Regions from separate parts of the Marinobacter sp. CP1 genome, predicted to be linked through region 1. Evidence: predicted binding sites of a transcription regulator. Region 1 holds the regulator's gene; each other region holds the start of a gene.
The links. Region 1 encodes sigma-54, which starts transcription at its own class of promoters, with help from an activator protein. Its sites were predicted from a motif close to ANTGGCATNNANNTTGCTNT; they were not measured.
Positions count from the first base shown of each region.

Region 2: ACP86_RS10720 (ammonium transporter) is a predicted target of sigma-54. The motif match lies at 3,931-3,950, and genes of this name have one in related genera.
Region 3: ACP86_RS16030 (sigma 54-interacting transcriptional regulator) is a predicted target of sigma-54. The motif match lies at 4,084-4,103, and genes of this name have one in related genera.
Region 4: ACP86_RS00135 (PEP-CTERM sorting domain-containing protein) is a predicted target of sigma-54. The motif match lies at 2,050-2,069, and genes of this name have one in related genera.

Region 1 covers NZ_CP011929.1:544,956-552,628, forward strand. Annotated here, with positions in the region: gene ACP86_RS02555 (KpsF/GutQ family sugar-phosphate isomerase) at 1-893, shown strand, start outside; gene ACP86_RS02560 (KdsC family phosphatase) at 916-1,464, shown strand; gene lptC (LPS export ABC transporter periplasmic protein LptC) at 1,461-2,045, shown strand; gene lptA (lipopolysaccharide transport periplasmic protein LptA) at 2,029-2,583, shown strand; gene lptB (LPS export ABC transporter ATP-binding protein) at 2,561-3,286, shown strand; gene ACP86_RS02580 (RNA polymerase factor sigma-54) at 3,438-4,964, shown strand; gene hpf (ribosome hibernation promoting factor) at 5,066-5,374, shown strand; gene ptsN (PTS IIA-like nitrogen regulatory protein PtsN) at 5,462-5,932, shown strand; gene rapZ (RNase adapter RapZ) at 5,961-6,845, shown strand; gene ACP86_RS02600 (HPr family phosphocarrier protein) at 6,853-7,122, shown strand; gene mgtE (magnesium transporter) at 7,132-7,673, shown strand, end outside.
Region 2 covers NZ_CP011929.1:2,328,748-2,336,420, forward strand. Annotated here, with positions in the region: gene ACP86_RS10710 (FtsX-like permease family protein) at 1-1,548, shown strand, start outside; gene ACP86_RS10715 (lipocalin-like domain-containing protein) at 1,545-2,624, shown strand; gene ACP86_RS10720 (ammonium transporter) at 2,643-3,851, opposite strand; gene ACP86_RS10725 (flagellar motor protein MotB) at 4,075-4,992, opposite strand; gene pomA (flagellar motor protein PomA) at 4,995-5,765, opposite strand; gene ACP86_RS10735 (YkvA family protein) at 5,834-6,253, opposite strand; gene ACP86_RS10740 (TIGR03643 family protein) at 6,332-6,589, opposite strand; gene ACP86_RS10745 (tRNA-uridine aminocarboxypropyltransferase) at 6,660-7,253, opposite strand; gene ACP86_RS10750 (phytoene desaturase family protein) at 7,260-7,673, opposite strand, start outside.
Region 3 covers NZ_CP011929.1:3,466,802-3,474,474, reverse strand. Annotated here, with positions in the region: gene cynS (cyanase) at 128-571, opposite strand; gene ACP86_RS16045 (ABC transporter ATP-binding protein) at 599-1,513, opposite strand; gene ntrB (nitrate ABC transporter permease) at 1,569-2,396, opposite strand; gene ACP86_RS16035 (ABC transporter substrate-binding protein) at 2,399-3,820, opposite strand; gene ACP86_RS16030 (sigma 54-interacting transcriptional regulator) at 4,134-6,050, shown strand; gene ACP86_RS16025 (sodium-dependent transporter) at 6,037-7,374, opposite strand.
Region 4 covers NZ_CP011929.1:27,966-35,638, reverse strand. Annotated here, with positions in the region: gene prpF (2-methylaconitate cis-trans isomerase PrpF) at 1-626, shown strand, start outside; gene ACP86_RS00145 (THxN family PEP-CTERM protein) at 702-1,454, opposite strand; partial or broken gene ACP86_RS21935 (MmgE/PrpD family protein) at 1,735-1,899, shown strand; gene ACP86_RS00135 (PEP-CTERM sorting domain-containing protein) at 2,178-3,059, shown strand; gene prpD (2-methylcitrate dehydratase) at 3,161-4,645, shown strand; gene ACP86_RS00125 (PEP-CTERM sorting domain-containing protein) at 4,931-5,695, shown strand; gene ACP86_RS23055 (PEP-CTERM sorting domain-containing protein) at 5,794-6,570, opposite strand; gene ACP86_RS00115 (TIGR03013 family XrtA/PEP-CTERM system glycosyltransferase) at 6,908-7,673, shown strand, end outside.

The DNA.
Region 1 (7,673 bases):
GAATCGACGACCAGTTCACGCGGGCCTGCGAAGTTATCATGAACTGCAAGGGCCGCGTGGTTGTGACCGGCATGGGAAAATCCGGCCACATTGGCAACAAAATTGCCGCCACCCTGGCCAGCACTGGAACGCCATCGTTTTTCGTGCACCCGGGCGAGGCAAGCCACGGTGACATGGGTATGATCACCTCCCAGGATGTGGTCATCGCCATTTCCAACAGCGGCAACACCAGCGAGGTGGTCACCATTCTGCCGTTGATCAAACGCATGGGCGCTCCGCTGATCAGCATGACCGGCAATGCCAGCTCCACACTGGCCCGGGAAGCCGTCGCCAATCTGGACGTCAGCGTTATGGTGGAAGCCTGCCCACTGGGTTTGGCGCCCACCTCCTCCACAACGGCCACCCTGGTGATGGGCGATGCCCTCGCCGTTGCACTCCTTGAGGCCCGGGGCTTCAGTGCCGAGGATTTCGCTATCTCTCACCCCGGCGGCAGCCTCGGGCGTCGGCTGCTGCTCAGGGTCTCCGACATCATGCACAGCGGTGATCAGATTCCAGTCGTCAACGAGGATACCCCCTTGAGCGGTGCTCTTCTTGAGATGTCCCGAAAGGGTCTCGGTATGACCACCGTCGTCAATGATAAAGGCACTCTTACCGGAATATTTACGGACGGTGACCTTCGACGGACTCTGGATCGATCGGTGGACATTCACAATACGCCCATCAACGAGGTCATGACCCGGCATGGTAAAACGATCCAGGCCGATCATCTGGCGGCGGAAGCGCTGAACATAATGGAGGAGATGAAGATCAACGCCCTCCCCGTTACTGACGACCAGGGGGGTCTGATTGGCGCCATCAATATGCACGACCTGCTGCGTGCCGGCGTTATCTAGGGGCTATGAGGAGCTGTTTGATATGAAGCACCAATGGCCGGATTCCCTGTTGGCAAAGGCCGTAAAGATCCGCCTGATCGCACTGGATGTCGACGGCATCATGAGCGACGGCAAGCTTTATTTCAGCGCCACTGGTGATGAGCTCAAGGCTTTTAACATTCTGGATGGCCTGGGTTTGAAACAACTGATGGCAGCCGGGATTACCGTGGCCGTGATCACCGGACGAAAGTCCCCCCTGACCGAGAAGCGCATGCGGGATCTTGGCATTCCCCACCTGATGCAGGGGCGAGAGGACAAGAAGGTAGCCCTTCAGGAACTGGTCAGCACCATGGATATCAGCCCCGAGGCCATCGCATACATGGGGGACGATCTGCCAGATCTCCCGGCACTGAGGTTCGCCGGACTGGGCATCACCGTGCCCAACGGTTACTGGCTGGTGCAGCAGCATGCCGACTACTGCACCATTGCCCGGGGCGGCGAAGGGGCGGTCCGCGAAGCCTGCGACTTGCTGCTGACGGCCCATGGCAGGCTTGACGCAGCACTTGCCCCCTATCTGGAGCCCGAGGCATGAACTGGCTGCTGGACAGACCCTGGCTGCGAGCACTGGCACTGGCTGCTACCGTGGTGGCAGCCGTATTCCTGCTCTGGCGCAGCGATGAACCCCCTGTGATTGATGACGAGGCAGCGGCCCTACGGGGAGACGCCGAACCAGACGGTTTCGTGGTGAATGGTCAGTACACCTCCTTCGATGAAGCGGGCAATCTCAAGATCCGGTTTTCCAGCCCCCGAATTGAGCAGTTCGAGGAAGGCAACCTGGCCACCATGGAATCTCCCCGGGCCGAGCTGTACGGGGACCAGGAGGCCCTGCCGTGGATTGTCGAGGCCGACAATGGCAGCTTGCTGCAAAACCAGAATCTGGTGTACCTGACGGACAATGTCCGGGTTCAGCGCACGATTGGCGAACGGGACGCCGTCCTGACAACATCAAGCCTGACCCTGGATAACGACCGGGGCATGGTATATACAGACGCGCCCGTAGAAATACGTGATGTTACCGGCATAACCCGGGCCACGGGCATGAAAGCGTGGATAGACGAACGAATTCTGGAACTGAACTCCCAGGTGGAAGGACTCTATGAAACCGGAAACTAACCGATACCGGCGCCTGATGGCTGCCCTGCTAACGGTCGTGATGATCGGCCCGGCGGCTGCATTTGACCTTGATTCTGACACTCCTATCAAGGTCACCGCAGATACCGCCCGCCTGGATGACGGCCAGGGCATTGCCACCTACACCGGCGCTGTGGAACTTGAGCAGGGCAATACCCGCCTGACTGCCGAGCGGGTCGTCCTGTACCGGACCGAGGACGGCCTGAGCCGGATCGAAGCCTCTGGTACGCCCGCTATATACCGTCAACCGGCGCGCGAGGGGGAAGGCGAAACCGATGCCCGTGCCCTGAACATTACCTGGTCTGCCACCGACAGCCAGCTGACCTTTGAACGGGAAGCAGTCATCGAGCAGAATGGCAACCTGTTCCGGGGTGATGTCATTCATTATGATACCGTCGGCCGGGTTGTCACCGCTGAGGGCGGCGCAGACACCGGCGAGGGCAGCGGCCGGGTAGAGATGGTGATTCAGCCACGCAGTACAGACAGACAGGGATCCGATGGCAGTTCTGAGAGCCAGTAACCTGGCAAAGAGTTACAAACAGAAAAAAGTGGTGATCGACGTTTCCCTGGAAATCCGCAGTGGGGAAATTGTCGGGCTGCTTGGTCCCAACGGTGCCGGGAAAACCACCTGCTTCTATATGATCGTTGGGCTCGTCCCCGCTGATCGCGGGCGGATCACGATCGACAGCCGGGATATCACCCCCCTGCCCATGCATGGTCGGGCCCGCCAGGGCATCGGTTACCTGCCCCAGGAAGCCTCGGTCTTCCGCAAACTGTCCGTACGCGACAACATCATGGCCATCCTCGAAACCCGGCCGGGGCTGGGCAAGGCAGAGCGGGAGAAGAAGCTCGAGGGTTTATTGGAAGAATTCCACATCACCCATATCCGGGACAGTGTTGGCATGGCATTGTCCGGCGGTGAACGCCGACGGGTGGAGATTGCCCGGGCACTGGCCATGGAGCCGGCTTTTATCCTGCTGGATGAACCCTTCGCCGGTGTGGACCCCATATCCGTCAGTGACATCAAACACATCATCCGGCACCTTCGGGACAAAGGCATTGGCGTTTTGATCACCGACCACAACGTGCGTGAGACCCTGGACATCTGCGAGAATGCCTACATTGTTTCCGGCGGCCACATCATCGCCTCCGGCAATGCCGACGCCATCCTGGCCAACCAGCAGGTCAAGGAAGTCTATCTCGGCGACGAATTCAGACTCTGACACCCAATGGCTGATTGTTTTGATGATCTGTAGCAAGTAAACTCGGCAAAGAACTTGCTAGGGTAAATTAAAATCACGGCAAGTAACCGGCATATAAAGATTTTTTCACGACTTATGACACAACGCGCTGATGAGTGACGGATCCTGAACCATGGTTATGAAAGCCTCCTTACAGTTAAAGCTGGGTCAAAGCCTGACCATGACGCCCCAGCTGCAACAGGCGATCCGGCTTCTCCAGCTCTCCACTCTCGACCTCCAGCAGGAAATCCAGCAGGCACTGGAATCCAACCCCATGCTGGAGACCTCCGAGGACGATGACCAGACCGACGCAGCCAGCGAAAACGACGAGCGCGAGGCCAACGCCACCGAGTCCGCCGCTGAAGCTGCCCCGGAACCGGCCAGCGACTGGGATGAATCCGAGAACGGCCCGGACTGGTCCTCGGAGAACGAGATTCCTGACAACATTCCGGACGATCTGCCGGTTGATACCGCCTGGGACGACATCTACCAGTCCGCACCAGCGCCGGCAGCCCGCAACGACGACGAAAACGATCACGATTTCGAAACCCGTAATTCCCCGACCGAAACGCTTCAGGATCACCTGGAATGGCAGCTCAATCTGACGCCCCTCAGTGAACGGGACCAGGCCATTGCCCATGCCCTGATGGATGCAGTGGACGAACGGGGCTATATCACCAGCCCGCTGGAGGAAATCCACGCCGGACTGCTGGATGAGAACGATGAAGACCCCCTTGAACTGGATGAAGTGGAAGCCGTGCTTCACCGCCTGCAACACTTTGATCCGCCCGGCGTGTTTGCCCGGGACCTACAGGAATGCCTGCTGATCCAGCTCAACCAGCTGCCGCCGGAAACACCCTGGCTGGCCCAGGCACGCCTTGTAATTACCCATTACATCAACCTGCTGGGCAACCGCGATTACGCCCAGTTGCTGCGCCGCAGCCGCCTGAAAGAAGACCAGTTGCGGGATGTCCTGGCGCTGATCACCGGCCTGAATCCGCGGCCGGGCGATGTCATTGACCGGGCCGAACCCGATTATGTGATTCCGGACGTGATCGTTCGCAAACACAATGGCCGCTGGCGTGTTGAGCTGAATCCTGAAATTGCACCGCGCATCCGGGTCAATGCCAGCTATGCTTCACTTATAAGGCGTGCGGACAGCAGCGCAGACAACACCTACCTGCGCGACCAGTTGCAGGAGGCCAAGTGGTTCATCAAGAGCCTGCAGAGCCGCAATGAGACCTTGCTGAAAGTCGCGACCCGTATTGTCGAGCACCAGCAGGGATTCCTGGATCACGGTGAAGAAGCCATGAAACCGTTGATTCTTTCAGACATCGCCCAGGCGGTAGAGATGCATGAATCGACCATTTCACGGGTAACCACCCAGAAATACATGCATACCCCCCGTGGCATTTTCGAGCTGAAGTACTTCTTCTCCAGCCATGTCAGCACTGACGAGGGTGGAGAATGCTCCTCCACGGCCATACGCGCGATGATCAAGAAGCTGATTGCGGCGGAAACGCCCAAAAAGCCGTTGAGCGACAGCAAAATTGCAGCCATGCTAGGGGAACAGGGTATCAAGGTTGCGCGACGCACCGTTGCCAAGTACCGGGAGGCCATGCACATTCCGCCGTCCAACGAGCGCAAGCGGCTGGTCTGAATACCCGGGGGCCGGGACGCAACACCGTATTCGCCGGCGCATAATGCGCCAGCACCCAGACCGGCTCCCGGGAGCCGGCACGATGACAACAGGAGACGCCTATGCAACTCAATATTTCAGGCCATCACGTAGAACTGACTCCCGCACTGAAGGATTATGTTTCAGAGAAGTTCGAGAAGCTCGAGCGTCACTTTGACCACATCAGTAACTGCCAGGTGACCCTGGAAGTGGAAAAGGTGCGCCAGATTGCGGAAGCCACGTTGCATGTGGTTGGTGGTGAGATTCACGCAAAGGCAGAAAATGAGGATATGTACGCAGCCATCGATGCCCTGATCGACAAGCTTGACCGTCAGATCCTCAAGCACAAGGAAAAGAATGTAGACCGGATGCACGGAAACGGCTCTCGCTAACTGACTGTTTTCATGCAATTCATCTAATCGAGCTGCGACATGAGTAACGTGTCGCAGCCTTTTTTTTAACGGAAACGCAGTCGATCCATGAGCGACACATCCCTGACCATAGAGAACATTCTTGCTCCGGAGCTCACCCTCTGCAGGGTAGCTGCGTCCAGCAAGAAACGGGCCCTGGAGTTTATTGCCGAGCAGATAAACCATCAGGACAACACGCTCAGCGAGACCCAGCTCTTCAACAACCTGATTTCCCGCGAGCGCCTGGGCAGCACCGGCATTGGCCAGGGAATCGCCATTCCCCACTGCCGTCTGGAAGGACTTGATCACGTGGTGGGCGTGCTGATGACGCTGGAAGAAAGCGTCGAATTCGATGCTATCGACAATCAGCCGGTGGATCTGATTTTCGCCCTGATCGTCCCGAAGGAAGCAACGAGCGAACACCTGGAGCTGCTCAGCCAACTGGCTGAAAAGTTCAATGAGCGGTCGTTCTGTGATCGCCTCCGGCAATCCGAGGACGCCAGCACGCTGTACCAGCGCATGACCGCCTCAGGCGGCTGATATTCACTGCAGTGGAGGTAAGGTGGTCATGAAGCTGATTATCGTCAGTGGCAGGTCCGGTTCGGGCAAGAGTACCGCACTTCATGTGCTGGAGGACCTCGGGTTTTATTGCATCGACAATCTTCCTATTGGCCTGCTCTTCCCCCTCACACGGGAAGCCGCCAGCCAGACCAGGCCTGGTCGACTGGGCAAGATGGCCGTCAGTATCGATGCGCGGAACCTTTCCGGCGAGCTGGCCAATTTCGAGGAGATCTACCGGCGCCTCCAGGAAACCGGGGTTACCGTTGAAATCATCTTCCTGGACGCCGACGAGCAGTCGCTTCTGCAGCGTTTTCACGCCACCCGCAGAAAGCATCCGTTGAGTGACGACAGGACCTCTCTCCGGGAAGCCATTACCAGCGAGAAGAAACTGCTGGAGCCCCTCTCCAAGCTTTCCGATCTTTACGTAAATACCACCGGCATGTCCATGTACGAGCTGCGGGACATGGTCAAGCAGCGCGTGGTCGGTCGAAAAGATCAGGAACTGGCTCTCCTGTTTCAGTCATTCGGCTTCAAACACGGCGTGCCGCTGGATTCCGACTACGTTTTCGATGTCCGCTGCCTGCCCAACCCCTACTGGGATACCAGCCTCCGCAAGTATGTCGGGACGGATCAGCCGGTTATCGAGTTTCTGGAAAAAGAACCGGCAAGCCGGAAGATGATCGAGGACCTGAAATCATTTCTGGATACCTGGCTGCCCTCCTTTGCAGACAGTAACCGCAGCTATATGACCATTTCCATTGGCTGTACCGGCGGCCAGCACCGGTCGGTGTATGTGTGCGAGCAGTTGGGTGAGTACTTCCGGCAACGGTACAGCAATGTGCAAGTGCGGCACACCGAGCTGCCACACCTGCAGACCCGGGAAGAGATCTGATCAAGCCATGATTCGCCGCCCCATTACCATCATCAACAAACTGGGCCTGCATGCGCGCGCCACTGCGAAGCTGGTCAACACGGCATCGGAATACGACAGCAGCGTGCGTATCAGCGGCAAAGGCCGGGATGTGGACGCGAAGAACATCATGCAGGTGATGATGCTGGCCGCCAGCAAAGGAACCGATGTGGAGCTCATTGCCGACGGACCGGATGAGGAACAGGCCATCGAAGCATTGGTGGAACTGATTAACGACTATTTCGGTGAGGGTGAGTAAAATAAACACATGACCGATATTCTGGAAAAAAGCCAGGCCCGCCAGCGTCTTCGTTCCCTGAGCGAAGCGCTGGACAGTGGCGCACTGAAGCAGGTTGCCCGCATCCTGAACGGTGGCCTGAGCCCCAGTGATATTGCCCATTTGCTGGAGTCCTCACCGCCCCGGCAGCGGGCCCTGCTGTGGAACCTGGTGGACAAAGACCTCGAAGGCGAGGTTCTCCAGTATCTCAGTGATGATATCCGAGGCTACTTCCTGAGCCAGCTGAACGCTCAGGAACTGGCGGACATCATCGAGGATTTCGAGTCAGACGACCTGGCCGACCTGCTGCAGCAGCTGCCGGATACGGTCATCCAGGAAGTCCTGGAGACCATGGACGAGCAGGACCGGCAACGGGTGGAGGAAGTTCTCTCCTATCCGGAGGACACCGCCGGCGGTCTGATGAACACGGACACCATTACGGTGCGCCCGGACATCAGTATCGATGTTGTGCTCCGCTACCTTCGCAGGCACCGCACCCTGCCACCCATGACCGACAGCCTGATCGTGGTCAG
Region 2 (7,673 bases), 1.8 Mb from region 1:
CTGCCCGGAATCTGGCTTGGCCGCTGGTTGGCGGCTGGTCTGGGCAGCGGCTTCGGGCAGGCGCTTGAAGGGCTCTTCGATCAGCCGTTATACGCAGGCCAGGGCGGGAGCTGGCTGGTGCCGCTTGTCACCATGATGGCCGTGATTCTGGTAGCTTGCCTGGCGGATTTCCTCCGGCCAATTTTCCGGGGGCTTATGGGAGGCAACCGCCGATACGGCTGCCTGGTGTTGTTGGTTCTGATCGCAGGCCTCGCCTTGACGGTGTGGGTCACCGATCTGCTCTGGCTTTTCATTGCCGTGGCCATGGTTTTCGTGGCGGCGGGAATTCTCGCGCCCAGGCTGATTGCCTCGCTTGCAGACTGGCGGTCCGGCCACGACAGGGATCTGCAGGCACGCTGGCGCCATCAAGAGCTTGCCGTGCTGGCTCGTCGCCTGGCCTTGCCATTGGTAGCCCTGCAGTTCGCCATGGCGATGGTCCTTGCGGTGCAGGCACTGGTTACGACTTTTGAAAGTACGTTTGACCGGTGGCTGGCGCAGAGACTGGAAGCGGACTATTACGTCGAAGTCCCGGAATCAGCAGATGCTGCCCTGGCTCTCGACTGGCTCGCTGAACAGCCGGGGCTCTCTGCTTCCGGGCTGTGGCACCGGGTCATTCGTGGCCGGGCAACCCTGCCGGGCGGCGAGGATGAGGAAGAAACGAGGGTAGACGTCTTTGCCATCGGTCCCGTTGGCCCACTGGTGACCGGTTGGGAGTTGTTTGAATCAGCGCCGCAGCCCTGGCAGCGACTGCAACAGGGCCAGGGCGTGATGGTGAATGAACAGCTGGCGCGCCGGCAGGATATAGCGGTCGGCCAGACATTGACGGTACTTTTCGGAAGCCAGTCCTTCGAATTTCCCGTGCTGGCTATCTATCCGGATTATGGGCGTCCTGCCGGCGAGATCCTGATTCATCCTTCGGTTCTGCCGGCGGATTTCACCACCGGCTTTCAGAGCCTGTCGGTATCGCCAGGCAATCTCTCCATCGAGGAGGTGACCAATGGGCTAAAGCAGGTCTGGCAGGTTGATTCGTTGACGGTCCGGGACAACCGGGCGATTGAGGAGCTTGCCTCCGCCATTTTCGACCAGACCTTTCTGCTGACCCGGGCCATGACCACCCTGACACTCATCCTGTCGGCCATCGCCCTGCTGATGATGGGTTGGGTGTTCTTCTCGACCCGTGCCTGGTATTTCCGGCTGCTTGTGGTGTGGGGGCTGTCACGAAGGCAGGCTTCGGCCCAACTGGTCCGGTTGTCAGTGTCGTTGACCGGTGCCATTGCCCTGCTGGCCCTGCCATTGGGTGTCTGGTTGACCTGGGTGCTGGTGCATCGGATCAATCCCATCGCGTTTGGCTGGTCCCTGCCCATGGCCGTCTATCCGGGGTTCTGGCTGGAGCTTGGTGTGCTCAGCATGCTGATCGGTCTCAGCATCGCCTTACTGATGAGCCGCCAGTTGAAATCGCCGACGGTCGCACCCGTAAACGCCAATGCCCTGGCAGGAGGTGAACGATGAGGCGCTGGATCTTCCTCTGGTTCGCCGTGGTTCTGGCTGGCTGTTCGGAGCCACAGCAAGAGACAGGCTTTGCCGGACTGGCCGGCATCGCGGATAACGAATCCGGTGTGCCCTTTCTGCAGCCCGGGCCGGGAGACCGGCTGTCGTTTCCCGAGGATTATGGCCCCCACCCGCAGCACCGGATCGAATGGTGGTACCTGACCGCCAATTTGAAGACAGAGGATGGCGAGCCCCTTGGCCTGCAATGGACCCAGTTCCGCCAGGCAATCGAGCCGAGGCCGGCAGACGCTGAGCCTCCGGATGCAAATAACTGGCCTTTGGAAGCCGCCTGGATGGCTCACGCCGCAGTAAGCTTTGATACCCGGCACTACTTCGCAGAGAAGCTGGCCCGGGGAGACGTTGGCCACGCCGGAGCCCGGGCAGAGCCGATCGCCGTGTGGCTGGACGACTGGCAGCTTGAGGCTGAACCCGGGCAGAGTTCATGGCGGTTGCAGGTCGCGGCGGATGGCTGGTCCTACGATTTGACCCTGAGGGTCACCGGAAAGCCCGTTGCCCATGGCGATCAGGGTTTCAGCGCCAAATCCGCCGATGGCGAGGGTTCCATGTATTTCAGTCTGGTGGACCTTCAGATCGACGGCAGGATCACCCTGGGCGATCAGACGTTGGACGTCAGTGGGAAGGGTTGGTTTGACCGGGAGTGGAGCAGCCAGTTTCTGAAATCCGGCCAGCAGGGCTGGGACTGGTTTGCGTTGCACCTGGATTCGGGCGACAAACTGATGGCTTTCCAGCTCAGGGAAGAAGACGGTGGCTTTCGTGCCGGAACCTGGATTCCAGCTGATGGCGAGCCCACCGCTCTTGGTGCCGATCAGCTCAACCTCAAACCATTAACCCAGGGCGACGGTTATCCCCGTGCATGGCGTCTGGAAGTGCCAGACTTTGGCCTGAACCTGGAGGTGGCTGCGCCGGCGGGGGACTATCGAAACACCGGGCTCTACCCGTACTGGGAGAGCCCGGTGTCAGTATCCGGCAGCCATGGTGGCGTGGGCTACATGGAACTGACCGGATACGGCGAGTGAACTGCACCGTGACCGGTGTTACTCGACCGCGGTCGCCCCAATCCGGTGGATGCTCAGATCCGCCCCGTTGAACTCTTCCTCTTCGGTCAGGCGCAGGCCGGAGATGGCGTTGATTGCGCCATAGACAATCAGACCGCCGACAAAGGCCACCACAACGCCGGCCACTGAGCCGATGATCTGCGACATCAGGCTGACGCCGCCAAGGCCTCCCAGCGCTTCCTGGCCGAAAATGCCGCAGGCAATCGCTCCCCAGACACCACAGACTCCGTGCAGGGGCCAGACACCCAGAACATCGTCCAGCCGTTCGATCTTGGCCTGCGCCCATTCAAACAGGTAAACGAAGATGGCGCCTGCTACGCCGCCAGTCACCAGAGCACCCACCGGATGCATCAGGTCAGAGCCGGCACATACCGCCACCAGTCCCGCTAGCGGACCGTTGTGGATAAAGCCCGGGTCCTTACGGCCCAGCAGCATGGAGACGAGGATGCCGCCGACCATGGCCATCAGGCTGTTCACGGCCACCAGGCCGCTGATGCCGTCCAGGGTCTGGGCCGACATGACGTTGAAGCCAAACCAGCCAACGGTCAGAATCCAGGCGCCCAGGGCGAGGAAGGGGATATTGGAGGGGGCAAAGGCCACCACCTTGCCGTTGCGGTAGCGCCCATTTCGTGCACCCAGAACCAGTACGGCCGCCAGGGCGATCCAGCCGCCCACCGCGTGCACTACAACGGAGCCGGCAAAGTCGTGGAAGGATGCACCAAACTGGTTCTCCAGCCAGCCCTGGAAACCATAGTTGCCGTTCCAGATCAGCCCCTCAAAGAAGGGATAGATAAAGGCGACAATCAGGCCTGAGGCAATCAGCATCGGGTAGAACCTGGCGCGTTCGGCAATACCGCCGGACACGATGGCGGGAATGGCCGCGGCGAACGTCATCAGGAAGAAAAACTTCACCAGATCATAGCCGTTGGCGGCGGTGAGCTCGGCGGCACCGCTCATGAAATGGCTGCCGTAGGCAATGTAGTAGCCGATGAAGAAATAGGCCACGGCAGAGATGCCAAAGTCGGTCATGATCTTTACCAGGGCGTTGACCTGGTTCTTGTGGCGAACGGTGCCTACTTCCAGAAAAGCAAAGCCGGCATGCATGGCCAGCACCATAATGGCGCCGATGAGGATGAACAGCGTGTTGGCGCTTTCAGTCAGGGTGTGTACTGCACTCGTGATGTCCACGGGTTTTCGCTCCTGATGTTGTGTGTCCGGCCTCTAGCGGGCCGCTTTACGTTGAAATGTGCATTGATGAGGTGCAGCTAAAGCAAGAGCTGTTCCAAAATAATGCATTTCAAGCGCGGAAGGGCAGTTGGGTGGTTCTGGAAAGATGTGAGAGACGTGTTTTAGAGCCAAAGTGCACTAGCATTGTGCGTTTTGGTGTCGGGCGCACCAAAATAGAGTGCGCTTACCAGCTGATTTCGTTTGATGTCGAGCTGTCGGATTCGATCCCGAGGGCGGACTGGTCATCGTCCGATTCGGACTGGATCAGTTCCCGGAGGCGAACCTCCTGTTCCTGCATCGGGCCGGAGAGATCAATGATGATTTCCACGCGCCGGTTCTTGGCCCGGTTTTCCGCAGAGGTGTTGGGTACCCGCGGCTCGGTATCCGCCAGACCGGTGACGGACAGACGGGTGGGTTCCACCTGGTCCCGGGCGACCAGAACGTTGGCAACGGCGGCTGAGCGGGCGGCGGAGAGGTCCCAATTACTGTAAAAACGGTCGGTCCGAATAGGCACGTTGTCGGTGTGCCCCTCGATCGTCAGGTCACCGGGAATGCCTTCAATCACCTCTGCCATATCCAGAAGCAGGCCCTCGAACTCCCAGGTCAACTGAGCCGAGCCGGAAGGGAAAGAACCTTTTTCCTCAACCCGAATCACGATTCGCCGCTGATCCTCGCTCACATTGATGCGCCCATCGGCGATCGCCGGCTCGAGGACTTTCAGGATATCGTCCATGGTTTCCTGCATCTGTTCCTCCATGGCGGCTTCAACGGCCATGTCGGTGGGGCTTTTCAGGGTCTGGAGCTCCGGCGCTTCGTCCGTGGTGGTCTGTTTGACTTCGTTGACCACGGTGGGCTCTGGCGGCGCCGGGGAAAACTTGTCAAAAATGGGGCTGGTACCCTTCGGGATCTCCAGAGCCGGCACATCCCGCTGGACGCCAAAGGCTTTGGAGAGTTCACCGGCAATCTGCTTGAACTTCTGGGCGTCGATCTCGGAAAAGGACAGCAGCAGAACAAAGAAGCACATCAGCAGGGACATGAGATCGGCGAAGGTGACAACCCAGGCGGGAATTCCCGGTTTTTCCTCTTCTGGCAACTCGTCCATGATTACACGCCTTCCGGTTCAGCCACTTTTTCACGTTCCTTGGGCGGCAGGTAGCTGGAGAGCATCTGCTCGATGATGCGCGGGTTGGTACCCTCCTGGATGGCAACCAGGGCATCAATATAAAGCGACTGCATGCGCGCTTCCTCGGTCATGCGCAGAGAGAGCTTGTCGGCAATCGGGGTGGCAATCATGGTGGCAATCATGGCGCCATAAAGCGTGGTCAGCAGGGCAACTGCCATGGCCGGGCCGATGGATTTCGGGTCTTCCATGTTCGACAGCATCTGAACCAGACCTATCAGCGTGCCGATCATGCCCATGGCCGGCGCCACGTCCGCCATGGCCGTGAAGACCTTGGCGCCGGAGCGGTTGTGGTCGAGAGTCATCAGGCGCTCCTTGTTCAGAAGCTCCTTGATGGTTTTCCCGTCCTGCCCGTCCACCAGCATCTGGATACCCTGTCCAAGGAACGGGCTGCTGATCTCTCTGTCTTCCAGCCCCAGAACCCCTTCTTTCCGGGCCACATTGGCGATATCCACCAGCTCCTCAATGCTCGCCTGGGTTTCCGGCAACTTGAACTTGAAGGCGCGGGCAGCGGCTTTGAAGGCACCCAGGAACTGGGCAAAGCTGAACTTGGCGAGAACAACCAGCAGGGTACCGCCGACAACGATCAGCAGGGATGCGGGATTGATAAATACCAACGGAGAGGTGCCAAGAATAACTGCCGAAGCAATGAGTAAACTAGCGCCAACAAGACCGATAAGAGTGGCGAAATCCACGGTATCTCCAGATTTGGTTTGAGCAAGGCTGAGAAGGGGTGTGAGATTACCTTCAGATCAGAATTTAATCAATTCGTCTGATGGGTTCTTTCCAGTTCTTCCTGCTGTTCTTTCCAGGCAGCATAGCGGTGAATATCGGACTCCACCAGCTTCAGGCACAGCGCAACAACGCCGGCGTCGTCCACCAGACCGAAGCCGAAAATCAGGTCGGGAATGACATCGAGGGGGTTCATCACGTAGATCAGCGCACCGGCCACCGCTGCGATCGTTTTCCACGGAACGCTCCGGTAATTGCCGTACCAGTAATCGCGGATCATCGAAAACATCAGCTTGATGTCGGCGCTGAAGCGAGACAGTTTGCCGCTTTCTTTCACTTTTTCTTCAATACTGCGCTGGCGGTCGAGCAGCGTTTCCAGATCCGCCCGATGCACCTTGCCCGCTTCGGCGTCCAGCTGTTTCCGGGCGTTTTTCTGGTTGAACAATGCCATCGAGAGGGTTCCTCACTTGCTTGATGCCTGAGTGCTCATGATCGCGCAGCTTCGCCGTCAATGCCAATGACAAGGCGTTTATCGGTGCTTGTACTGGGTCGGACAATAGCCGCGGTCTACACCCTCAGGTCGTAGCTGGCGATGTTTGGTGTTGCGCCCGGTTACCCGCTTGCGCCATAGCCGGAAGCTACCGGGTTTGAGCTCACGACGCATCAGGCGAATAACATCTTTTTCGCGAAGGCCATAGAGGGCTTCGATGGCCTCGAAGGGTGTGCGGTCCTCCCACGCCATCTCGATGATGCGGGAGAGGTCCGCCGGTCCAAACTGCTCTGACATGGGGTTTCTCTGTTTGACTTACGTGTTCCCAGAGTACGTTTGAGCTGGCCAGTCGTCTCACCCGCCTGGTCTATTGGTAGTGCCTGTGCAGCCGGGCCGGGATCTGGGCCAGCTGTTTGTCGACCAATGTGCGCATGGCGTGGGCGATTGGTCGGGTATCCAGCTCTGGCTCAAGCACATTGAGCAGATAGGCGACGGCCTCTGCCGTGGCCAGGCGGTCTTCTCCGGGCGCCTTTCGGATGGCGTAGGCGGAGGCCGGCGGACTGGCGAAATGGAAACGCGGCAATGCAGAGAGTTCCGGGTTCTGGTGAAGGATTTTGGCGGCCTTGCGCCAGGTGCCGTCGAGAATGATCCAGTGATCGAACTGGCGTACGTCTGAGGTTTCGAGCGCCTCACTGCCGGGCCCCGGAAACAGCAGGGCCGGGTGATGACTGCCGGCGACGGAATCAAACCCGGCCTGATGGAAATCGCCCGGCATTTCGCCTGTGAAGAGCCTGAGATTTGCGAGGCACCGGGTGAGGATACGAACGGTGCCCTTGGCATGGCCGACTTCGGTCGGGTGCTGCAGTATCGTCACCCCCGTGCGGTTTCGCACGGGGGCACACGCTTCGCAAACACAGATATTCGGATGCATGCCGCAATCGGCGCAAATCGGTCTGGGCAACCCCTGTTACCCCACGAAAATACGCTTCGCCAGACCGGCCCCGCGCCAGCCCTGAATGGCCAGGGTGCTGACCAGTCCACCGATCATTGCGCCCACGACACCGCAGGTGAGGATATCCTGGCCGGTAAGGTAGAGCCCGGGGATGTCGGTCTTGGGTTTCAGCCACTCCTGTTCGAAGCGCTCGGGGTTGTGGTCCAGGCCGTAGAGCTCGCCCCGGCCGTAACGGCAGAACCAGGCGGTGGAAAGCGGCGTTGAGGTTTCCACGTAATCCACTTTTCCGCGCAGCTGGGGCAGTTTCTCGTACATCACTTCCAGCAACTGGTCGGTGATTTTCTGCTTCAGGGCCTCATAGTCGTCGCCCCGCTTGCCCCAGATGGTGTCCTGCCAGGGCTCGAACATCTCCCAGGTCGTCGGGGCGAC
Region 3 (7,673 bases), 1.8 Mb from region 1:
GCCGGAAAAAGATGTCTGAGCGCAGCGAGTTGCTTTTTCCAAGAAAAACTCCACCTGCCACCCCGCAAGCCCGCCCCTCAACCAACAGGCTACAAGGACCGGACCTCCGAGGTGACAGGACCTGCGATTACCAGGCTTTATAAGGCAGGAACTTCCCGTTCATGGTAACCACCACACGGTCGCCCTTCGGATTCTCTTCCTTCTCGATGTCCATGGTGAAATCGATGGCACTCATGATGCCGTCGCCGAACTTCTCATGGATGAGCTCTTTCATGGTATCGCCATAGACACCCACCACTTCGTACAAACGATAGATCAGCGGATCCTGCGGAACAGCACCGTCCCAGGCTTTTTTGGGGCAGACCTGCAGGGCTTCGGCTATTGGCTTGTCGAGGTCGAGCACTTCGCACAGGGCGAAGGCCTTGTCTTCGGTGAGGCTGTTCATACCCAGGGCCGCTGAGGTGGTGAACACCGGGGATAGGCCGATGGTTTCGGCGATGGATTCCCAGGTCATACCCTTGGACACTTTGGCTTCCAGGATTTTTGCGGTCATCAGTTCTTTGTTCATCATGGCTGTTTCCTCTCTTGGGTTTTAACGTCAGGCATTCACCGCACGGGCGGCAGTCTCAGATTCGGATTCGGTTTCAGAGTCGGCAGACGCTGGCGTGGACTGGGCAACGCCTTTGGCGGGTTCGACGATTTTCGGGGTGCCGTCTTTTTCCGGCAGAGCCGAGCCGCTTCGGTTGACCAGGAAGTCCACCAGGTAGTCCCGGGTTTTGTGGTAGGCCGGGTTCTGGAAGATGGTGGCCCGGGCCCGCGGGTGCGGAATGTCCACTTTCACGCTCTCAGCGATGCGGGCGTTGGGGCCGTTCGACATCAGGAAGATGCGGTCAGACAGTAGAATGGCTTCGTCCACATCGTGGGTGATCATGAACACGGTCTGGCGGGTTTCTTCCCAGATTTTCACCAGCTCGTCCTGAATCACACCCCGGGTGAGCGCATCCAGCGCGCCGAAAGGCTCGTCCAGCAGCAGGAGTTCCGGCTGGGTGGCGAAGGCCCGGGCGATACTCACCCGCTGACGCATACCGCCGGACAGCTGGGACGGCTTGCGGTTCAGGGCGTGGTCCAGGCCCACCATCTTCAGGTAGCGTTCGCTGTGCTCTTTCACCTTTTCCTTGGACCACTCCGGCCAGCGGGCGCGCACGGCGAAGACGATGTTGTTCAGGGTGGTTTTCCAGGGCAGCAGGCTGTAGTTCTGGAACACAACCCCGCGCTCAAGGCCTGGGCCTTTGATTTCCTTGCCGTTCATCACCACGTTGCCGGCGCTGGCTTCGTCCAGGCCTGCCAACACGTTCAGGATGGTGGATTTGCCGCAACCGGAGTGGCCGATGATGCAAACAAACTCACCTTTCTCCAGGGCAAAGCGGATATCCTCGAAGACGGTCAGCTCACCGCCCTGGCCGTCCGGATAGACTTTGGACAGGCCATCTACTTCCAGGAATGATTTACTCATAACAGGTCTCCATTCGGAGGGTTGAGGCCGGCACCGGAAACCGGTGCCGGACCGCTCATTCTTTGTATTCCACCAGTTTCTGGGCCTTGCCCAGGGCCAGGTCGAGCAGCATGCCCACCACCCCGATCATCAGGATGGAGAAGATCACACTGGCCAGATCCAGGTTGTTCCATTCGTTCCACACGTAGTAGCCAATGCCGGTGCCGCCCACGAGCATTTCCGCGGCGACGATGACCAGCCAGGCGATGCCGATGGAGATCCGCATACCAGTGAGAATGGTTGGTGCGGCGGCCGGCAGGATCACCGTGATGGCAGTGCGCAGTGGCCCGAGTTCGTGGGTGCGAGCCACGTTTACCCAGTCCTGCCTCACGTTGGCGACGCCAAAGGCGGTGTTCAGCAACATGGGCCAGATCGAACAGATAAAGATCACGAAGATGGCCGAGGCATCAGAGTCCTGGATGATGAACAGAGCCAGGGGCATCCAGGCCAGGGGCGAGATCGGCCGCAGTACCTGGATGTAAGGGTTCAGGGCTTTGTACATCAGCGGCGACATGCCGATCAGGAAGCCAACCGGCAAGGCGATGGCCATGGCCGCCAGGTAGCCGGTCAGTACCCGGTACACCGAATAGGCCAGCTGGATGCCGATACCCTTGTCGTTGGCGCCGGCGTCATAGAACGGATCGGACAACTCCGCCCAGGCCAGCTTGATCACCGCCGAGGGTGGCGGCACCCGGGATTCCTGCTCCACACCACCCATCAGCATTTCGTATTCGGTCAGTCCTGTCTGGGCCTCCGGGGGCTGGGTTGCCATTTCCCAGAGCCCCAGGGCCAGAATCAGGAACGACACCGACAGCAGTGCTGCCCGGACGTTCAGGGAAGCCATGGTTACACCCTCCCGATGTCGAAGCTGCGTGCGTATTCTTCGGCACGATCAGAATCGAACGTCTTGCCCATGATGGTGTGGGTCTTGTAGGTCTTGTCCGGAGCGGTGTAACCCAGTTCTTCCATGATCTTGCCGGTCTCGCTCGCCAGGTAGACCTGCTCGGCAATGCCTTTGTAGTCCACATCACCCTCGATATAACCCCAGCGCTTCATCTGGGTGAGGATCCACACGCCCATGGAGTGCCACGGGAACGGGTCGAAGTCGATGCGGTCCGGCACGTCTTTTACCTCGCCAAGGCCATCGGCGTAGTAGCCGGTCAGCACCTGCTGAATCACCGGAACCGGCTGGTTCAGATAGTTCTTTGGCGCGATGGCTTCGGAGATTTCCTTACGGTTATCCGGATTGTTGGAGTACTGCGTCGCGTCGATGATGGCGCGCAACAGGGCGCCGTAGGTGTTCGGGTTCTGGGTCGCGAACTGCTTGCTGCAGGCAAAGGCGCAGCACGGGTGGCCTTCCCAGATGTCCTTGGTCAGCATGTGGATGAAGCCCACCTTCTCCCAAACAGCACGCTGGTTGAACGGATCCGGTGACAAGTAGCCATCCAGGTTACCGGCGCGGAGGTTGGCAACCATCTCGGGTGGCGGGACCACACGGATCTGCACATCTTTGTCCGGGTCGATACCGTTCTCGGCCAGGTAGTAACGCAGCAGGAAGTTGTGCATGGAGTACTCGAACGGCACGCCAAACTTGAAGCCTTTCCACTGTTTCGGGTCGCGCTTGTCCTTGTGGTCGACGTGCAGCACGATGGCCTGGCCATTGATGTTCTCAACGGCCGGCATGATGAACGGCTCCGGTGTGGAGCCCGCGCCCATGGTCATCGCCAGGGGCATGGGAGTAAGCATATGTGAGGCGTCGTATTCGCCAGCCAGGGACTTGTCCCGGGCCACCGCCCAACCTGCGGTCTTGGTGACGGTCACATCGAGGCCGTACCGCTCATAAAAGCCCATCGGGTGGGCCATGATGATAGGCGTGGCGCAGGTGATCGGTACAAAACCAACGTTCAGCTTGGTCTTCTCGAGCTTGCCCAGGGATTCCTTCACCGCGGCCTTGGCCTTTTCCATCGGGAACACGCTGCCCAGAACGGCCGCCGCGGTGCCCGCGCCCATCATTTTCATGAAGGCGCGCCGGCTGTGTTCGTTGTGACCAAACACCGAGCGCACCACCGCGCCTTCGATGGCGCGATCCATCATCGCTTCTGAATCCAAATGCTCGTCAGCAACTGCCTGCTGGCCGGCAGAGGGCTTGAGATCGAGGGAAATCGACGGGGTGCTGTCGCCGGGTTTGCACTCGGGGCAGCCGCAGGTCTTGGCATGAATCAGGGACTTGTCACCGTCAAACGGGTTTCCAAGGCTTTTCGTGGTCATGGCGCACTCTCCTGGGTTTGGGACCTAAGTTTTGGGTTATTTCTGCACTCTCACGGTGCAACAAAGGTGCGGCTCGGGCCCGAGGCTGGAAATGGTCGGGTCGGCTCCGCGTTCTGAGAGAGGTATCGCAGGGTTTGTGCCAAGTCCGGTTATTTTTTTAACCCATTGTTTTTAAGGCATCAGGAATGAGGAGCCTGAAAACAGGAGAGCTACGACATTTCGTATTTCACGATTTTTCGTAGCCCGGACTGCGATTTTTCGTAGTTGGCACAGGGTTTGTTTCTTCCTTCGGGAACTGACTCAGGAAATCGCCATGAACACCGAAGCCATCATTCGCCCTGAAATCACCGGCAACTGGATTGACCATCTGCCAGAGGCTGCGCTGTTGGTAGATGCAGGCAGGGACCTGATTCTGTCCGCCAACAGTGCCATGGGCCGAATGATCGGCTCCGACCGGCAATCCCTCGTCGGAACGCCATGCACCCACCTGTTCACCGACCAGCGGCCGCAACTGATTGCATTCACTGAGGAAACCCTGTTTCGCAGCCACGGCTGGAGCCGGGATTTCTTCCTCCAGCACCGGGACGGCCACACCGTGGAACTGGAAATCTCCTCATCCAGGGTCGGCGAGGCGGAAACCCAGAATGTGCTGCTGTTGTTGAGGGACCGACGCCAGCTGCGAACCCTTCGGGAGCGCCACGATGCCAACCACTACCACCGGGGCGGCCTGCTTGAATGGCGTCGGGTGGAAGAACTGTTCAAGGACATGGAGCGGGAAAACCAGCTGATCCTGCATGCCGTCGGGGAAGGCATTTACGGGGTGGATGCCGAGGGGCGAGGCACCTTCGCAAACCCCGCAGCCGAGCGCATGCTGGGGTGGCGAATTGACGAACTCATGGGGCGGGTTCTGCACCGCGTGGTGCACCACTCCCATGCCGATGGCAGCCTGTATCCCCTGAAGGACTGCCCGATATACGCCGCCTTCCGCGATGCCAGTGTGAAGCGGGTTGGCGAGGACTGGTTCTGGCGCAAGGACGGCAGCGGTTTCCCGGTGGAATACACCAGCACACCGATCCTGGACAACGGGCATCCGGTGGGTGCAGTGGTGGTTTTCCGGGATATCTCCGCGCGTCAGGAAGCCCAGCAAGAACTGCAGAAAGCGCTGGAGGAAGTGGAAACCCTCAAGCACCGGCTGGAAATGGAGAACGCCTATCTGCAGGAAGAACTCAGCGCCGAGTACCACTTCCACGAAATCTTCGGCCAGAGCGAGGCCATCAAAGCCATCGTGCGCCGTATCGGTATGGTGGCGCCCACCGATGCCAACGTGCTGATCACCGGCGAATCCGGCACGGGCAAGGAGCTGATTGCCCGCGCCATCCACCAGTCCAGCAGCCGACGTGACCGGCCCCTGATTCGGGTGAACTGTGCGGCCATCCCCAAGGATCTGTTCGAGAGCGAGTTCTTCGGCCACATCAAAGGTGCCTTCACCGGCGCCGTCAGCGATCGCGTGGGCCGGTTCGAACTGGCCGACGGCGGCACCCTGTTCCTGGACGAAGTGGGCGAAATCCCCCTTGAACTCCAGGGTAAACTGCTCCGGGTGCTGCAGGATCAGCAATTCGAGCGGGTTGGCGAAAACCGAACCCGGGCTGTGGATGTGCGGGTGATCGCGGCCACCAACCGTGACCTGAAGGCGGAAGTTCAGGAAAAAACCTTCCGGGAAGACCTCTACTTCCGCCTGAATGTTTTCCCCATCGAATCCGTACCCTTGCGCCGGCGGCTGGAGGACATCCCCATCCTCGCCCAGGAATTCCTGAACCGCGCGTGCCAGAAGTTCAACCGGCCTCTGTTGGCCCTGAAAGAACGTGACGTTGAAACCCTGAAAGCCTACCACTGGCCCGGCAATGTGCGGGAGTTGGAGAATGTGATCGAGCGCCAGGTAATCACCGCCGACGGCCGGCTGGATCTGGACCTGCCAGGCCCAGAGTCCGCAGCCCGGTCCAACACGGCAGAAGCGCCGCCTGCGAGACATTACAGCGGCGAATTGATGACGGAGCAGGAGTTGCGGGAACTGGAGAAACAGAATTTGGCCCGGGCCCTCACCATGAGCAGTGGCCGGGTCTTCGGCGATGACGGCGCGGCGGCCATGCTGGGCATCAAACCGACCACCCTGACCTCGCGCCTGAAGAAGCTGAAGATCGACGCCAGGGAGTTCCAGGTCAGGCCGGAGTAATGCCCACCTGGTTCAGGGCATAGGTCACCACAATCCAGATCAGCATCACCAGCGGCAGGTAGCGACCAACCAGGTACATACGCCACTCCCACCAGCGGCTCTGGGTGCCCAGCACCGTTCGTATCTTCTCGGGCGGAATAAACCAGCAGAACATGGCGGCCCCCAACACCCCGGAGAAGATGATCACATTACCGCCGGCCACCCGGTCGATCACATCCAGCACCGGCTCCCCGGCAATGTTCCACTCCAGCGGGGTGAAACTCAGTGCCGATGCCGTGCCCAGCACCAGCATCACCAGGGTAACAAGACTGACGGCCTTGCCATTGCTAAGCCGGAACTCCTCCGCTACCGCCGCAATCATCACCTTCAGACCGGCCAGGCTGGAACTGAACGCGGCCATGAAAAACAGGCTGAAAAACAGCGTACCCACCCAGTAGCCGCCAACCATGTCCTCGAACACCCGGGGCATGGTCACAAACGCCAGCTGACTGCCCTCCGCGGGCTCCATGCCAAGACTGAACACAAACGGAAAGATCATCCAGCCCGCCAGCAGCGCCACACTGGTCTCGGTACCTGCAACAATCAGACAGGCCCGGGGCACGTGGGTCTGCCGGGGGATAAAACTGCCATAGGTCACCAGGTAGCCCTGACCAATCGCCAGCGTGTAGAACGCCTGCCCGAACGCAAACGCCCAAAGCTTGCCGTCCGCCAGCCGGCTCCAGTCCACCTGGAAAAAGAAATCCTTGGTCTGCTCCCAACCGGGTGTGCGGCTGGCGAAAATCACCAGACCGATCATCACAATGATCAACACCGGCATCAGGATCTTCGACATCAGCTCAATGGCCGTCACATCCTTGGCCAGGATGACTGCCCCCAGCACGGTCACCGCGAAGAAATACCAGAGCGAGTTATACCCGGCGGTAAAGTCGCCAAACACTCGGAGATTGTCTGTTGCGGCATCCACCGCATAACCCAGGGTCCAGCCGGTAATCACCAGGTAATAGCTGGTAATGGCCATGGTGATGAGCACCACAAACCACCCGTAAACAACCCCGAAGCGGTTCACCTGCCGGTAGGTCTGAACCGTACTGCCCTTGGAAAGACGTCCTGCAGACACTTCCAGAATCATGATGGGCAAAACCACGACAATCAGCGCCAGCAGATAGGCCACCACAAAAGCGCCACCACCGTTCTCCCCCACCATGTACGGAAACCGCCACAGGTTCCCAAGCCCCACAGCCGCTGCGGCCATCGAAGCCACAAACGCGGGCTCGGAACTCCACTGTTTGCGGGATTCCTCAATAAACTCGTGGCGCTTTCGCACGTGGGGTCTTTCTCCAATACCGGGGAATTTCAATGCATTGAAGTCTAGCAAATCATGGGATTGGCCGCATGACTGATATCAAGTCAGGCTTTCTGGGATGGTGAGACTTCTGCCTTGGGGGATGGCCGGCAGTGGGGGTACCTTTTCTTCTGGGAAAAACAACTCGCTTCGCTCAGACATTTTTTCCCGCCAGAAAAGGTACCCCCACCACCGTCCTTCGGACTAAGGGATTGGGGTCTCTAAAGTAGAGAAAAAGGAAACCTGTATTTCGCGATACCTCCTGGGTATCTCGGCGCGGG
Region 4 (7,673 bases), 520 kb from region 1:
AAGGCTCCATGTTCCCTACCGGCAACTTGGTGGACGACCTGGAAGTGCCGGGCGTAGGCACCCTGAAAGCCACCATGATCAGTGCCGGCATCCCCACCATCTTCGTGAACGCCGAAGACATCGGGTACAAAGGCACGGAGCTGCAGGATGACATCAATAGTGATCCCAAGGCACTGCTGATGTTTGAAACCATCCGGGCCCATGGCGCTGTAAAAATGGGCCTGATCCAGAACATCGAAGAAGCCGCCAACCGCCAGCACACCCCGAAGGTGGCCTTCGTGGCGAAGCCGTCTGATTACGTATCCTCAAGCGGCAAAAACATCGGGGCAGGGGATGTGGACGTCCTGGTTCGCGCTCTGTCCATGGGCAAGCTCCACCACGCCATGATGGGCACGGCGGCGGTGGCCATTGCCACGGCATCGGCGGTTCCCGGAACCCTGGTGAATCTGGCTGCAGGTGGTGGCGACCGCACCCACGTGACCTTCGGGCACCCCTCCGGCACTCTGCGTGTTGGGGCAGAAGCGAAGGAAGTGAATGGTCAGTGGACCGCGACCAAAGCCATTATGAGCCGCAGTGCGCGGGTTTTGATGGAAGGTTGGGTGAGGGTGCCTGCCTACTTCTCCTAGCCAATTATACTGTCGATGATCGAAAAAGCCGGAGGCAATCCCCGGCTTTATTATTTTCCGACGATCATCCAGTTTTCAGTTAAATTCAGGTTTTCTCCGACGTGCGAAACCAAGCCCCGCTAGCCCCAGACCAAGCAAAGCGACCGTACCGGGTTCTGGAACTTCAATGGTTCGTGTTTTGACCACGCCAGCAAGAAGCGCATAGTTTTTGCTTTTTTCCTTGGTCCAGAATTCGCTTGCAAGCTCGTCGTTGTAAAAAAAGCCGGCGATGTCGAGATAATATGCGGTATTACCCAGGATGAATTCCTGTGAGGCGCCTTCATTTCGCGTGAAAGTCACTTGATCAGCACATCCATAACGATTTAGAGAGTCGCCATCGTATCCGCCGTTGGGGCACCGGCCATAGTAAGGGTGATTTACTGTCTCCCAATGAACGAAATCGAAGAGTGAGTCGATGGACTTTGTCGTGCCATTGATGGATAGAGTCGTTGAAACTTTCAGCGAAGCAGATTCGAGGGTTGAACCCGTCACCGGATAATTGAAATGAATAAAAGCGCCCAAGTTAAAAGGTGTGCTTTCTTCAATCGGAAAACTTGGTGGTGCGAAGCCGTCGAATTTGTAGCCGCTCTGTTTGTGCCAGTATACGGGGTGACCCCATTTGATGGTGTCGGTGTTGATCCCGCTCACAACGGAAGATCCGGGAGTCGTTGCAGTCCATATTCCGCTCACGTTCGTTGCACTGATCGGGACCGCAGACACTGGCAACGAGAAGAGAGAAGCTGCTACTAGGCCTAGGCCAAATGGCAGAAGAAACTTTTTCATCATCATGCTTCCCTGTAATTAGTGATGTCCCTTACGGCGGAGGCAAAAAGCTTACCACAAAGAGGATCCGGCTGATTTATAAAGGGTTACCTTCGAAGCAGTTCGTTGTGGTGAAAACCTCCAACTGCGAGATGTAAAAATTTCGGACACTGGCGAATGCAATGGTGTAACAATTGTCTCTGCCGAACACTCAACTAGGCTTAGACACACAATCATTGAAAGACAGGGAGGGATTGCTGTGTCACCAACATTCGATCTCAACGAACGTCCCGACTAGGACGAAGTCTTGCAGAAAATCGCGGACTACGTTCTTACCTATGAAATAACCAGCGAAGAAGCCTGGAAAACCGCTCGCCTCTGCCTGATGGACACCCTTGGTTGTGGTCTTCTGGCTCTGCGCTTTCCCGAATGCACCAAACATCTCGGCCCAATCGTTGAGGAGAGCTTTGTCCATTACTGCAGTGTATCCCTCAATCGCAGAATTACCGTCAAAAACCTTTACATTGCGCTTTCGTACAGTCAGGCGGAATGCACCAGGCTGTCACTGAATATAATTTGTAACTACCTGAATTAAAAATGAAACCTTGGCAAAATTCCGATAACCGGCATTGGTTTTGCATTTTTAACTGACTATGGATGGATTTCGAAAGTCCAATCCTTCCACGCGGCTCCGATGATAGACCCGAAATTTATCGGATGTCCTGAACAGGAAACAGGGAGTAAGTGATCATGACTCGTTTCACTAAAAAGATTCTAGCAGCGGCGGTAATGAGCACAATTGGAGGTGTCGCATCGGCTGCCCCGTTCACCGAGATCCGGATTGGCGATAACGATGGTTTCGGCTACGACGCTGATCCCAATTTCGCCGATTTGACGGGTGACGGAGGCACTGCTGACCGAAATTCTGATGGTCACCTTGGGCCGAATGATGTTCTTCCAAGCATGAATGGTGATAACACTGTAGCCACTGGTTCGGGAGATGATTTCGATAACAGAAACGGCGAATCCATTAATGGTTCCGGATTCACAGATACAGGAACGACTGGCGCAACATTCACTGATATCAGCCTCTCAACCAGCTACGACAGCTCTTCTGCAAGTGAGCAGGTTTATAACGCCAACACGGGTACCCCCGGCAGTGGAGGTGTCTTCCCTTCAGGTCTATCCAGTACTCTGCCGAATCAACCGGGTTTTTCATTTCTTTTTGAAGTGGATAAAGCAGACATTACGGTCGGTACCGATATCTTCTTTAATATGGTATTCGCCGATTATGATGTCCAGCCGGCGAACATAGAGTTTATTTATGCGTCGGGAAAAGAAACTCTGGGGGTGACTTTGCAAAACAACGGTCCGAACGATGGTTTGATCCAGGGCGCTTTCGCGAAACTCGATTTTTATGATGTTTTCAGTGATGGCGATAGTGTATGGAATGGTGTTCTCGGCGTAAACTTCAACGCACCAAACGAGCCATATACGGCGTTTGATTACGTCGAGCTCAGCGTGAAGCCGTTGGTGGTCGATGTGCCAGAGCCGGGCACGTTGGCTCTTTTTGCTCTTGGTTTGACGGGTATATTCGGCATTAGGAAATTGCCCTTGCATCGGCCAATGTAAAAGCTCTTTCTGATAGGCACCTGGTGCGCAATCCAGGTGCCTTGTCTCCCAATGTGTGTGAGCTAGGCTCTAGGCATAGCAATTCTTTTGGGAGAAACATTATGAGCTCCACATTCGATCTCAACGAACGTCCCGACTACGACGAAGTCTTGCAAAAAATCGCGGACTACGTCCTCACTTACGAAATAACCAGCGAAGAAGCCTGGAATACCGCCCGCTACTGCCTGATGGACACACTCGGCTGCGGACTGCTCGCGTTGCGCTTTCCCGAGTGCACCAAACATCTTGGCCCAATCGTTGAAGGAACAACGGTTCCCCATGGCGCCCGTGTACCAGGAACACCTTACCGGCTGGACCCGGTGAAAGCAGCGTGGGACATCGGTTGTATCGTTCGATGGCTGGATTACAACGACACCTGGCTCGCGGCAGAGTGGGGGCATCCCTCAGACAATCTGGGCGCCATACTGGCCGTCGCAGATCATCTATCGCAGAAACGCGTCGCGGAAGGTAAAGATCCTTTCAAAGTGAAGGACTTGCTGGAGGCCATGATAATGGCCCATGAAATTCAAGGTGTACTGGCCCTTGAAAACTCCTTCAATCGCGTCGGGCTGGATCACGTGGTGTTGGTAAAGGTGGCCTCCACCGCCGTTGCGGCGAAACTGATGGGAGCGAATCGTCAGCAAATGCTCTCAGCGCTTTCCCACGCTTGGGTGGATGGCCAGTCACTCCGAACATACCGGCATGCCCCGAACGCCGGATCCCGCAAATCCTGGGCCGCAGGCGATGCCACATCGCGGGCAGTGAGGCTTGCCGATATTGCCATGCGCGGAGAGATGGGAATACCCGGTGTGCTAACCGCGCCCCAATGGGGCTTCTACGATGTCCTGTTCAGCAAAACCAACAAAGACCAGAAGCTTAAGCCCGAAGGGCAGAGAGAGTTTTCGATTTCACAGGAGTTCGGCTCTTATGTGATGGAAAATATTCTCTTCAAAGTTTCATTCCCGGCTGAGTTTCACGCACAGACGGCAGCAGAGGCAGCTGTCACACTGCATCCCCAGGTCAGGGATCGGCTAGACTCGATTGACCGAATCGTAATTACCACCCACGAATCTGCAATTCGGATAATTTCAAAAGTAGGAAAACTCGCCAATGCCGCTGATCGGGATCACTGTCTGCAATATATGACGGCCGTACCGCTTATTTTCGGTAATCTTACTGCAGATCATTACGAAGACAGCTTCCACGAGGCCAATCCTCTCATTGACGTGTTGCGGGATAGAATGGAAGTCGTGGAAGAGGAGCGGTATACGCGCGAATACCTTGAAGCTGACAAACGCTCTATTGCGAACGCAGTTCAGGTATTCTTCAGTGACGGCACTAGTACCGAGAAAGTAGAGGTGGAGTATCCTCTGGGACATCGTCGCCGACGAGATGAGGCGATTTCAGAGCTTAGATCGAAGTTCCACAGAAATTTGGGCGCTTGCTTTCCCCAGGCAAGGTCTTTGGCGCTTTTAGAACTTTTTGAAGATCAGGGTAAACTTGAACAGACAAACGTAGCTAATTTTGTCACTGAGTTTGCTCGTTAGTGCTGGACTGCCCTCAAATTAAAACGATCGCACCGCAACGAGTCGGAACCCCCATGTTTTTTATGCTCTAAAATCTTTTGCGGGTTTTAAAACTTGTACTGTCAGAATTATTTACATTCTGGCGATTTGAATATTTCGACCGATAAGACAAGTGCATAAATCAATTAAATTTCCCGTTACTGGCGCGCTAATTGCTCAGCTACGACACGGGGTGAATAACTACACCTTGGAGAACATGGGAGTTGTAGTCCCAAACCAAAATGGATTTACGCAGAGGTGAGACCGATGAAAAAGCCGATAACTTTGTTAGCAGCGGGGCTGTTCGCAGGTTCGTTTTCGTTTAGTGCCTTGGCCACAGAAATTATTTTTGATGACCCAACTGATCCGATCAACGGTTCAGAGATCAAACAGCCGGAGATTGAGTACACAGATTTCTTCGTCAGGGCTGGTTACTCAACCAGCAACTTATGCTGTGGAATCAACTTCGTACGTTCTGATATTGAGACAATGAAGCCGGCCGAGCCGAATGAGGACCCGCTACCTGTAAGAGTCTGGAGAGATACCGACCCGGCGAACGGAGGCCTGGGTGTCGATTCTGGTCTGGCGGATGGTGACACAGATAACTTTGAAGGCAGCCTTAATAATAACGCCAATACCGATGAAATCCTGTTTTTTGATTTCAAAGGCATGGTTACACTCATGGAAGTTTGGCTAAATGCCGGGGATGAAGCGTCCGGAACTAGCCACCAAGATAAGTTCTCTTCAGACGCTACAGATGTATTCGACATCTTCTACTCAATGAATGGTGAAGACTACTTCAGTATCTATGGAGCAAATACTAAGCCAACTGATGGCGAGTTGCTTGCGCTGACAGGTGATAACTTGGTTAATGCGAGCTATTTTGCGGTTGCTCATGTTGGGCCGACTGATTCAGTAGGTGGCTATATCGAGAAGATCAAGTACGCTAGTGTCCCGGAGCCCGCAACGCTCGGACTTATGGGTTTGGGTCTGCTAGGGCTTGGTGTTCTTCGCAGGAAGAAAGCTGTTTAAATTAACGTTAGCCGGACCAAGTGGTATCCGGCTCTCTAAACAGAAAGTAAAAACCCCGATCTTTCGATCGGGGTTTTTTATGGAGCTCACTGACGTGATTAGTGCTTGATCTTTCGGCTACGACCTAGGCCCAAAGCTGCGAGTCCAAGGCCCAAAAGGGCGAGAGTGCCTGGCTCTGGCACGCGTGCAACCGAAACGTTGTCGATACCCCAGCCATCATTGGTGCCTTCACCGTTGTTGAAGGTAAGGTAGGCTTTGTCAAAGAAGATATCGGAGAAGATTGTGATGTAAGCGATATTACTATTGGAGAGTGGTGAGGCAATTTCAATGTCGTCCGACACGCTGCCATCTTCAAATTCAAGCTTTAAAGAGGCGTTAATGTCGTTGGCGTCAGACAAGTAAAAGCCGATAGCGTTTCGCTTCCCGGCTTCACCATCCATAATGTTCCACTTGACCGAAAGCGCGTCGTTGCTGTCGAGCCACTTGCCAAGATTTTCCCTGCCAAACTCGCCGGACTCACTATCTTCGATCATGAGCTTTTCAGGTTCGACATCATCGCCCTCGGCAGACTGAGAGGAGGTGAGCGAAAACGTCCCTACAGAAGTGGAAAAAGATTCCTGAGCGAGGACCCAGCTTTTTTGTGGTTCATTTGCAACAAAGGCCTGATAGCCATCCCCGTCCGCATCTTGCGCTGCAGACGGATTGAAGCCCTCGAAGCCCTCGGTGACACGATTATACGTATCAGCCAGAAATGCGGACTCAGCGGTTGCAGCGTCTGCACCGTAAGCCACGTCTTTGTAGATGATCGCCGCGCTCGCAGGTGCGGATACTGCAGCAATCGCCGTGCAAAGCAGAGTTTTGTTCAATATTTTCATGGATTTTCCTTCCCTTTTTACATCCTATCCAGTTCGGCCCTCTCAAGGCCCCGTTTAAGAAACAAGCGAGCGCCATGCCATTTTGTCTAAAAGAACGTAAAGACAGGATGATGGGAACCATAATGCAATCGTGATCTATAGAATCCGTAAAGGAATTCGACAACTGTCACCGATACAGGGTCTTACCAGCGATGATTAAGTTAACGCCATTTTACAAATCATGACTTTACATGAAGATTGAACTTAACCGTAATTGACGTACAATCTTGCTCGCGGTATCGCGTCCGTCGCATTGGAAGCCCAGAAAGTTCGCTCGCGAGCACCACAAGGAGTCGATGTGGCCCACATCAGGTTGTTCAAACACTATCTTCATCTCCCTTTTGTAATTTTGGGTCTGATCGATTGGGTGTTTTTGTCTGGTGCATTTGCGCTGTCTGTGTTTTTCCGATTCTTTGGTGATATTGAGCTTTTCTGGTCCAGCGTCGCCTTTATTATCCCTTCTTGCATCGTATTCGCTGTCGTAAATCTGTTGATCATGATTGCTCTTGGTGTACATCAGGCCAAGGTAGAAGAAGGGATGTCTGGCATGATGTTGCGGACTATTATGGCGGTTATCATTGCCATCCCTGCCTGCGGTTTTCTTTACTTTCTCGCCAGCGATTGGCTTTGGTACCTCGGTGACCAGAGAGCCCTGACCTCTGCCTCCGTGTTCAGTGTTTTCTTGTTGGGGTTCGGGCGGTCGGTATTTTTTGCACTAGTTGGCAAAGATACGTTCAGGCGAAAAGTTCTGGTCCTGGGGGCTGGTCGGAGAGCTAAGCAACTATTCGAAGATCTGAAAACACCGTTCAACAGAAAAGGTTTCAAGCTAGTCGGCTTCGTTCCTTTGCCGGACACATCTATCGAAGTCGGTAAGGAATATCTCCTGGACCTTCCTTCATCACTTCATCAGTTTATACTCAATAACCCAGTTGCAGAGATCGTGGTTGCAGTAGATGACAGGCGGAAAGGTTTGCCTATGGAGGATTTGCTGGAATGCAAAATGGAGGGTGTCAAAATAGTTGACGGTGCCAGTTTCTATGAGAGGGAATCGCGAAAAGTTGCAC